3 regions of the Streptomyces sp. NPDC088730 genome follow, and region 2 is predicted to be linked to each of the others. Evidence: riboswitches for the same ligand, from Rfam matches in the RefSeq annotation. Region 2 holds a riboswitch; each other region holds the start of a gene.
The links. A riboswitch is a leader RNA that binds a small molecule or an ion and turns the genes downstream of it on or off. The one in region 2 is predicted to bind cobalamin.

Region 1 (3,267 bases), on a different contig from region 2:
GGCGCTCATCTCGCCGACCGCGCGCCCCATCAGGACGACCTGGCTGGAGCGGTCGCCGCCGGGCTTGAGCAGCACCGGGTTCATCAGCGCGGTCGGCTCCACCCGGGCGGCCTGGGCCTGCATGGCCTGGGCCCGGCCGATCTCGGCGCCCTCACGGGTGACGAAGGAGTTGAGGGACATGTTCTGCGCCTTGAACGGCGCGACCTTCACCCCCCGGCGCACCAGCCAGCGGCAGATGCCCGCCGTCACGACGCTCTTGCCCGCGTCCGAGGTGGTCCCGGCGACCAGCAGTCCGCCGCTCATGTCGGTCTCCGTCCTGAGGTGCGCGCCGGGGCAGGTGCCCCCGGTCCGCGCGTCGAGGTGATCCGTCGTGCGGCGGCGCCCACGCCCAGCCGGGCCGCCACGCTCACGCCGAGGGCCAGCACCCCGATCCGGCGCGACAGCCGTACGGCGCGTTCGATGTCCTCGGTCTCCACCGCCCGGCCCGCCTCGCCGTTGAGCACGGGGCGGTGCTCGACCCGGCCGCCGTAGGCGAGGGTGCCGCCGAGCCGTACGCCGAGCGCCCCCGCGAACGAGGCCTCCACCGGGCCCGCGTTGGGGCTCGGGTGCTTGGCGGCATCCGCCCGCCAGGCCCGCAGCGCACTCCGGGGCCGTCCGCCGGCGGCGACGGCGAGCAGGGCCGTGAGCCGGGCGCCAGGCCAGCCCACGAGGTCGTCGAGGCGGGCCGAGGCCCAGCCGTAGCGCAGGTGGCGGGGCGACCGGTGGCCGACCATCGCGTCCAGGGTGTTGGCGGCCCGGAAGCCGACGAGGCCGGGGACCCCGCCCAGCGCACCCCACACCAGGGCGCCGACCACGGCGTCGGAGGTGTTCTCCGCGACGGACTCCACCACCGCGCGGGCGATCCGAGGTCCGTCCAGGGACTGCGGGTCGCGGCCGCACAGACGGGGCAGCCGCTCCCGCGCCAGCCCGAGGTCCCCGGCGGCCAGCGCGCCGCCGATGGACCGGGCCTCGCGCCCCAGCGACGTACCGCCGACGACGGACCAGGTGGCGGCGGCGGTCAGGGCGACGGAGGCGGCGGGACGGCGGCGCAGGGCGCGGGAGGCCAGTGCGGCACCCCCGGCGGCGCCTCCGGCGCAGACCAGGGTGTGCAGGGCGCCCCACCCGCGGTGGTCGCGCCACAGACGGCGTTCGACGCCTGCCGCGGCGCGCCCGAAGGCGGCGACCGGATGTCCCCGGCAGGGATCACCGAGCAGCAGATCACCGATCAGTCCGGCCGTGGCGCCGTACGCGAAGATGCGGTCGGCACGCACGGTTCAGCCGGCCGTCGCGCCTCGGAGGGCCCTGGTGCGAGCAGCTGGTCGAAGGGGAGACACGGAGACGGGCGCACTGCGGCCGGGCATGGCGATATGTCCTCACTCAGGGTCCGCGCCCTGGTTCGACGTGACCGGCGACGAGAGTCTCCTGGCTCCCGGATCCGCAGTTCCCCCGGTCTTCCAGCCCACTCGGCGTGGACCGTGACTTCCGGTGGTGGGGGACTGCTCCCCGGTGACAGTGGCGGGACCGCGCCGGATTCGCACCGGCTTCCTCTGCTGTCGCCGTAATGGCTCCGGCAGTCCACCACGCTCCGCGAACGCCAGTCAACCTACCGTTGACCTGCGAAGGTGCAGTGTGCTGAGACGCACATCGGGCCGGCCGCACCCGAGGTGCGGCCGGCCCGACGCGGCGGACGGATCAGGGGCGGTGGATCAGGCGACGATCAGGTAGATGCCGTAGGCCACCGCCGCCGCGCACAGTCCGAAGCAGACGTACGCGCCCGCGCGGGCGAGGATCATGGACCCGCCGGCCTGCCCGCCCCGCTCGGCCGGTTCCGGCTGCCGGGCGAGGCCGGCGATGCCCAGGGTGAAGAGGCCCACCAGGGCGACGGTGGCGACGAGAGAGACGCCGAAGACGGTGCCGAGGGCTGCCCAGTCGATGTTCATGGAGGATCTTCCTTACACCGTGGCGGGTCGTGCCGGGTCGGCTACGGCCGGGGCCGGGATGGTGGCGGTGAGCTCGTGGGCAGCGGCGGCCGCGGTGGGCGGCGGACTGACGGCCGCGATGGCGGTGGTGACGACGCCCGCGGGTTCGGCGTCCCCGGTGACCGGAGTGCCGTCCCGGAGGCCGGGTGCGACGTCGTCCTGACCGACCGGCTTGCGGCGGGACAGGACCCAGATCGCTCCGGAGCCCGCGATCAGCAGTACGGCGACGAGCACGACACCCCAGGTGCCCTGCTGGGTGAGGAACTCGGCCCCCGCGCCGACCAGACCGGCGGCCGGCAGCGTCAGTCCCCAGGCCACGAACATCCGGGTGGCGGTGGACCAGCGGACCACACCGCCCCGGCGGCCGAGGCCGGCGCCCATCACGGCGCCGGAGCAGGACTGGGTGGTGGAGAGGGAGAAGCCGAGGTGCGAGGAGGCCAGGATGACCGTGGCCGCACTGGTCTGGGCGGCGAAGCCCTGCGGCGGCCTGAGCTCGGTGAGGCCGCTGCCCATGGTGCGGATGATGCGCCAGCCGCCGAGGTAGGTGCCGAGCGCGATGGCCATTCCGGCGCTGACGATGACCCAGACCGGCGGGTTCGCACCGGGGGAGAGGACTCCGCCGGTGACCAGGGCCAGGGTGATGATGCCCATGGTCTTCTGTGCGTCGTTGGTGCCGTGGGCGAGGGAGACCAGCCCGGCGGAGGCGATCTGTCCGGCGCGGTAGCCCTTGGCGGTCGCCTTCTCCTGGGCGCCGCCCTGGACCTTGCCGCCGATCCGGTAGGTCAGCTTGGTGGCCAGCAGCGCGGCCAGTCCGGCGACGATCGGGGCGGCGACCGCGGGGAGCAGCACCTTGGTGACGACGGTGCCGCCGTCGACCGACGACCAGCCCGCGGACATCACCGCGGCGCCGATCAGGCCGCCGAAGAGGGCGTGCGAGGAGCTGGACGGCAGCCCGACCAGCCAGGTCAGCAGATTCCACAGGATGGCGCCGACGAGCGCCGCGAAGATGACCTCGGTTCTGAGGCCGTTCTCATTGATGATCCCGCCGGAGATCGTCTTGGCGACCTCCACCGACAGGAACGCGCCGACGAGGTTGAGAACGGCGGACATAGCCACCGCTGTCTTGGGTTTGAGTGCGCCGGTCGAGATGGTGGTCGCCATCGCGTTGGCGGTGTCGTGGAAACCGTTCGTGAAATCGAACACTAGAGCTGTCACGATCACAATCGCGAGCAGCAGCGTGATGTGTTCC
Region 2 (3,267 bases):
GGTGCGCACGGTGGCGTCCAGGCGCTCCCAGTCGATCGTGCCGCCCTCGACGAACGCGCCGAGGTTGACCGAACCGAGGTTGCAGACGGCCGTCTCGCCGTCGTCGGTGACTTCCAGGATCTCGGTGCACAGGTTCGAGGAGTGCACGACGCGGCCCGGCTCGGCGGTCTGGTTCGCGGTCCGGTTGGAGGCGTCCTTGAACGTCATCCAGCCCTGGCCGGTCTGCGCGAGGGTCCGCATCATCCGGCCGTACAGCTCACGGGCCGGCATCGTCTTGCGGGCCAGGCCCTTGGCCTCGGCGGCCCGGTACGCGGCGTCGAACGCCTCGCCCCACAGGTCGACCAGTTCCGGCACGTCGGCCGGGGAGAACAGCGACCAGGTTCCGTCCGCGTCCACCCGGCGCATGAACTCGTCCGGGATCCAGTGCGCCAGGTTCAGGTTGTGCGTGCGCCGCTGGTCCTCGCCGGTGTTGTCGCGCAGCTCCAGGAACTCCTCGATGTCCGCGTGCCAGGTCTCCAGGTAGACGGCGGCCGCGCCCTTGCGCCGGCCGCCCTGGTTGACCGCCGCGACGGAGGCGTCGAGCGTCTTCAGGAACGGCACGATGCCGTTGGAGTGCCCGTTGGTGCCCCGGATCAGCGAACCGCGGGCCCGGATGCGGGAGTACGAGAGGCCGATGCCGCCCGCGTGCTTGGAGAGGCGCGCCACCTGGTGGTAGCGGTCGTAGATCGAGTCCAGCTCGTCCAGCGGCGAGTCCAGCAGGTAGCAGGAGGACATCTGCGGGTGCCGGGTGCCCGAGTTGAAGAGCGTCGGGGAGGAGGGCAGGTAGTCCAGCCGGCTCATCAGCCGGTACAGGGCCGCGACCTCGTCCAGCGCGCGCTCGGAGTCGTCCTCCGCGAGCCCGGCGGCCACCCGCAGCATGAAGTGCTGCGGGGTCTCGACGACCTGGCGGGTGATCGGGTGGCGCAGCAGGTAGCGGCTGTGCAGGGTGCGCAGCCCGAAGTAGCCGAAGCGGTCGTCGGCGCCGTCGGCGAGCGCCTGGCCCACCAGGGCGTCGAGGGCGGCCGCGTGCAGCGTCACGAACGCGGCGGTGCGGTCCGCGATCAGGCCCTCGCGGTGTCCGACGGCGACCGAGGCGGAGAAGGACGTCGCGCCCTGCCCGGCCGCCTCGTCCGCGATGGAGCGAGTGAGCAGTCGGGCGGCGAGCCGGGAGTAGGCGGGGTCCTCGGAGATCAGGCCCGCGGCGGCCTCGGTGGCCAGCGAGCGCAGCTCGGCCTCGTCCGACCGGGCGTTGCGGCCGCGCAGCGCGGCGCCGGCGACGCGTCCGGGGTCGGTGTCGGGCAGATCGGCGGTGAGCTCGGTGAGGGTCCGCAGCAGTGCGGTGCCCGGTCCGTCGCTCGTGGTTCCCGTTGATGCGGCCGCTGAGACCGGATCGGCTGGCGCGATGGTCACGTGGTGCTCTCCCTCGCTCGGCTCTGGGCCGACGGGGGAGCGGAGGCAGCCGGGCGGAGCGGGGCCCGGTCCGGGCAGCACTCCGTGCGGCGTCCACCGGCCCATCCACGAGGCCCGGACGTCTGGGCATCCGGTTCGGTCGAGCCGGATGCGCTGTCGGCAGGTCCTCGGACTCGGGGTGCGCAAAAGCACACCGAACACACCGTTGCGGGACAGTTCCGGATTCGCACCGGATTTCCCTGCGGCGACAGCGAGCATGAGCATACATGTGGGGGCCGCCGGATGAGGCAGCCCCCACATGTTGTGTCGCGTGACCGATCAGGAGACCGCCGGGAACTCCAGGCGGTACGTCAGGAGCGAGAGTCCCTCGATCGGATACCAGTCCCTTTCCGGGGTCCGGACGAAGCCGAGGCGCCCGTAGATCCTATGGGCCCCGCGCATGGCCGGCTGCGTCGACAGGACGATTCCGGTGACCCCCGCGGTGGTCCGCGCGCGGTCGATGCAGGCCCGGACGAGCGCCTCGCCCGCCCCGGCGCCGCGGGCCTCGCGGGAGACCGCGAGCATCCGGAACTCGGCCTCGTCCGGCGTCGCGATATCGGCCCAGCGGTTGCCCGGCGGCGCGTAGGTGACCCCGCCGAGGACGCGGCCCCGGGCGTCCGCCGCGACGAGCACCTCGGCCTCCTCGGCCCGCCGGGGGACGTCGCGCAGCTGTACCAGGTACGGATCGTCGTCGCCGTAGTCCAGCAGCCCGTCCCCGAGATAGGCCTCGGCGGTGATCTCGCCGAGGGCTGCGTACTCGGCGGGCTCGACCGGCCTGATGGTTATGTCCATGCAGGGGAGTCTGCCGCACCCGCCGGGCGGCGACGGCACGGGGTTTTCCGCCGGACGCGCGAACGGGCCGCCGCACCCCCACGGGCGGGGGTGCGGCGGCCCGTTCACCTCGGTCAGTGACCGCCCGGGGCCCCGGCCGTGGCCGGCGGGAGCTCGGTCTGCACGCCCGGGTCGCCCGCGTCCGCGGTGTAGTCGCCGGGAGAGGTCTCGTCGAGCCCGGCAGGCGCCTTCAGGGCGTTCAGGACGAAGGTGAGGACGACGGTCACCACGATGTTCAGCACGAACGCCGTGAGGCCGATGTAGCCGATCTCACCGATGCCCGGGATCTCCTTGGACGAGCCGCCGAAGTGCGCCTGGGTGGGGCTGGCCACCCCGTAGGCGGCGGCCGTCCCGTAGACCATGCCGGCCGCCCAGCCCGCGAGCAGCGCCCAGCGGTGGAACCACCGGGTGAACAGGCCGCCGACCAGGGCCGGCATCGTCTGGAGGATCCAGATCCCGCCGAGCAGCTGGAAGTTGATCGCGACCGTCTTGTCCATGGTGAGGACGAAGGCGAGCGCGCCGACCTTCACCAGCAGCGACACCAGTTTGGAGATCCTGGTCTCCTGGGCGGGCGTCGCGTCGGGCTTCAGGAAGTCCTTGTAGATGTTCCTGGTGAAGAGGTTCGCCGCCGCGATCGACATGATCGCCGCGGGGACCAGGGCGCCGATGCCGATGGCGGCGAACGCCACGCCCGCGAACCAGTCGGGGAACATGTCCTCGAACAGCTGCGGGATCGCCAGCTGGCCGTTGTCCACCTTGACCCCGGCGGCGATCGCCATGAAGCCGAGCAGCGCGAGCAGGCCCAGCATCAGCGAGTACAGCGGCAGGATCGTGGTGTTGCGGCGGATCACGTTGCGGCTGCGGCTGGAGAGCGTCGCCGTGATCGAGTGCGGGTACATGAAGAGCGCCAGCGCCGAGCCCAGTGCCAGCGTGGCGTAACCCCACTGG
Region 3 (3,267 bases), on a different contig from region 2:
ACGGCCACGGCGAAGCCCAGCCCGATGCCGAGCACGGTCCCCAGGAAACGCCTGAAACCGCGCACGACGGTCTCGCCGCGCGAGGTCGTGGCCACGAACACCCACCAGGTGGCGCCGACCGCCCAGTACCAGCGCTGATCCGAGAGCAGTTGCCCCACCGCGAGCGCGAATCCCGCGCCCAGGGTCGCCTGTACGGCCTGCCGGGTCGTGATCCGCCGCAGCCCCGCCGCTCCCGCGGGGAGGCCGACCGCCACGGGCACCGTGATCCGGCGCTCGTAGCACCAGACCCCGAACCGCACCAGCGACGACGCGAGGAGCGACAGCAGCACGGCCGCGTACAACTCGGGCAGCTGGCCGGGCACGGTGTGCAGGAACTGGGCGGAGAAGTAGGCCATGAAGGCGAATACGCCCAGCGAGTGGCCGCGCGGCCCCCAGCGCCGCGCGTACACCCCCGCCCCCACGACGGCGAGGAACGCCAGGTCCCGGGCGACGGGCACATCGTGCAGCACCGCGGCGAGCGTGAGCACCGGGAGGCCGACGACGGGGAGCAGCGCGGTCGTCGTAGCCTGCCCTCGCACCGTCGGGTCGGTCACCGTGAACAGGGCGAGCAGCGCGGCCAGACCCCCCGTGATGGCCGCCACCAGCGAGTGCCCGGCCGCCCCGCACAGCGCGACGGCGAGCCCGATGCCGAGCACGGCCCGGGACGCGAACCGCAGCCGGATCCGTCCGGGATCGTGTGCGACGAACGCCCTCTTCAACAAGTCGCCCCGCCCCTTTCGCGCATGACACCAGCGCAGACATGAGAAAGGCGCCACAGAGGTCCCCGAGGGACCCGCAGCGCCATTGACAGCCCCATCTCAACACCTTGGGGACTATTGGTTCAACTCAGACCCGACTCCATGGACCATTGGCCCATGAATGCCGCACCTTGCCCGGCCACGGCAGAGCCAACGGACCAGCCTGAGGACCAGTCCGCCCGGCAGGAGAACTGCGACACCTCGCGGCATGGTCTTGGCCCCCTTCCACATCCCGGAATGTGAACAGCGGTGCCTCGGGGACGGTCCACCCCCTAGGCTGGCCGGTGCAGCTGGTTCGCCCCTGTCCGCCAGGCAGGCGCGTCGCAAGAGGGAACCCGGTGTGAATCCGGGACTGCCCCGCAGCGGTAAGTGGGAACGACCGCCGTCATACGCACTGGACCCGATCGGGTCCGGGAAGCGACGGCCAGTAGGAGTCTGCCCCTGGCAGGCGTGCCCACGAGTCCGAAGACCTGCCCGTTGCCCGCACGCGACCCACTCGCATGCGGTTGTCCCGGTGACCTCGTGGGCGGGTCGGCGTGCGTACCAGACGGAGAATCCGCGCCGCGGCGTGTGCGATATCCGTCCGGTTCGTCATCCCTTCGCGCCCGTGTCCCGTCTCCGGGATGTTCAGGAGTCATCTCGCGAAGGAGATTTCCGTGACACCCAAGCCCGCAGCCGCGGCAGCACGAGCCACCGTGTACGGCTACCCCCGCCAGGGCCCGAACCGGGAACTGAAGAAGGCCATCGAGGGGTACTGGAAGGGCCGCGTCACCGCCGGCGCCCTCCGGGGGACGGCGGCAGAACTGCGCCGGTCCAACTGGAAGCAGCTGGCGGATGCCGGCGTCCATGAGGTGCCGACCGGCGACTTCTCGTACTACGACCACGTCCTGGACACCAGCGTCATGGTCGGCGCGGTCCCCCAGCGGCACCGCGAAGCCGTCGCCGCCGACCCGCTCGACGGGTACTTCGCGATGGCTCGCGGCACCCAGGACGTGGCGCCGCTGGAGATGACCAAGTGGTTCGACACCAACTACCACTACCTCGTCCCCGAGCTCGGCCCCGACACCGGCTTCAGTGCCGACTCCACCAAGCAGGTCACCGAGCTCAGGGAGGCCCTCGCACTCGGCCACACCGCCCGGCCGGTGCTCGTCGGCCCGGTCACCTACCTCCTGCTGGCCAAGCCCGCCCCCGGGGTGGCGGCCGGCTTCGAGCCGCTCACCCTGCTGGACCGGCTGCTGCCGGTGTACGCGGAGGTGCTCGCCGATCTGCGTGCCGCGGGCGCGGAGTGGGTGCAGATCGATGAACCCGCCCTGGTCCAGGACCGCATCCCGGCCGAGTTGAACGCCGCCGCCCGCACCTACCGCGAGCTCGGCGGCCTCGCCGACCGGCCCAAGCTGCTCGTCGCCTCCTACTTCGACCGGCTCGGCGAGGCGCTCCCCGTCCTGGCGAAGGCCCCGGTCGAGGGCCTGGCACTGGACTTCACCGATGCCGCCGCCGCGAACCTCCAAGACCTCGCCGCCGTCGGCGGGCTTCCCGGCAAACGCCTCGTCGCGGGTGTCGTCGACGGCCGCAACATCTGGATCAACGACTACGAGAAGTCCCTCGCCACCCTCGCCACCCTTCTCGGCCTCGCCGACCGGGTCGATGTAGCGGCGTCCTGCTCCCTGCTGCACGTACCGCTCGACACGGCGCCGGAGCGGGACATCGACCCGCAGATCCTGCGCTGGCTCGCCTTCGCCGGGCAGAAGACCGCAGAGATCGTCACGCTCGCGAAGGGGCTGGCCCGGGGCACCGGCACGATCACCGCCGAGATCGCCGCCAACCGCGCCGACCTCGCGTCCCGTGCCAACTCCCCGATCACCCGCGACCCCGCCGTCCGGGCCAGGACCGCGGCCATCACGGACGCCGACGGCCGTCGCTCCCAGCCGTACCCCGAGCGTGCCGCCGCCCAGCGCGCCCACCTCGGGCTGCCGCTGCTCCCGACGACCACCATCGGCTCCTTCCCGCAGACGGGCGAGCTGCGCGCGGCCCGCGCCGATCTGCGCGCGGGACGGATCGGCACGGCCGGCTACGAGGAGCGCGTCAAGGCCGAGATCGGTGAGGTCATCGCCTTCCAGGAGAAGACCGGCATCGACGTTCTGGTGCACGGCGAGCCCGAACGCAACGACATGGTGCAGTACTTCGCCGAGCAGCTCACCGGCTACCTCGCCACCCAGCACGGCTGGGTCCAGTCCTACGGCACGCGCTACGTCCGCCCGCCGGTCCTCGCGGGCGACATCTCCCGCCCCGAACCCATGACGGTGCGCTGGACCTCGTACGCCCAGTCGCTCACCGGACGCCCGGTCAAGGGCATGCTGACCGGCCCGGTGACCATGCTGGCCTGGTCCTTCGTCCGCGACGACCAGCCGCTCGGCGAGACCGCGCGCCAGGTCGCCCTCGCCCTGCGCGACGAGGTCGACGACCTGGAGAA

Region 1: it holds a riboswitch for cobalamin, as region 2 does, so the genes downstream of both, ACIP89_RS06575 (cobalamin biosynthesis protein) here and ACIP89_RS13655 (ribonucleoside-diphosphate reductase subunit alpha) in region 2, are expected to answer to the same signal.
Region 3: it holds a riboswitch for cobalamin, as region 2 does, so the genes downstream of both, metE (5-methyltetrahydropteroyltriglutamate--homocysteine S-methyltransferase) here and ACIP89_RS13655 (ribonucleoside-diphosphate reductase subunit alpha) in region 2, are expected to answer to the same signal.

What each region holds. Positions count from the first base shown of each region.
Region 1 covers NZ_JBIVLK010000001.1:1,461,473-1,464,739, forward strand. Annotated here, with positions in the region: gene ACIP89_RS06570 (cobyric acid synthase) at 1-303, opposite strand, end outside; gene ACIP89_RS06575 (cobalamin biosynthesis protein) at 300-1,310, opposite strand; cobalamin riboswitch at 1,455-1,588, opposite strand; gene ACIP89_RS06580 (hypothetical protein) at 1,746-1,979, opposite strand; gene ACIP89_RS06585 (anion permease) at 1,992-3,267, opposite strand, start outside.
Region 2 covers NZ_JBIVLK010000003.1:383,672-386,938, reverse strand. Annotated here, with positions in the region: gene ACIP89_RS13655 (ribonucleoside-diphosphate reductase subunit alpha) at 1-1,449, opposite strand, end outside; cobalamin riboswitch at 1,590-1,747, opposite strand; gene ACIP89_RS13650 (GNAT family N-acetyltransferase) at 1,768-2,280, opposite strand; gene mctP (monocarboxylate uptake permease MctP) at 2,394-3,267, opposite strand, start outside.
Region 3 covers NZ_JBIVLK010000020.1:56,595-59,861, forward strand. Annotated here, with positions in the region: gene ACIP89_RS34315 (FUSC family protein) at 1-761, opposite strand, end outside; cobalamin riboswitch at 1,091-1,290, shown strand; gene metE (5-methyltetrahydropteroyltriglutamate--homocysteine S-methyltransferase) at 1,454-3,267, shown strand, end outside.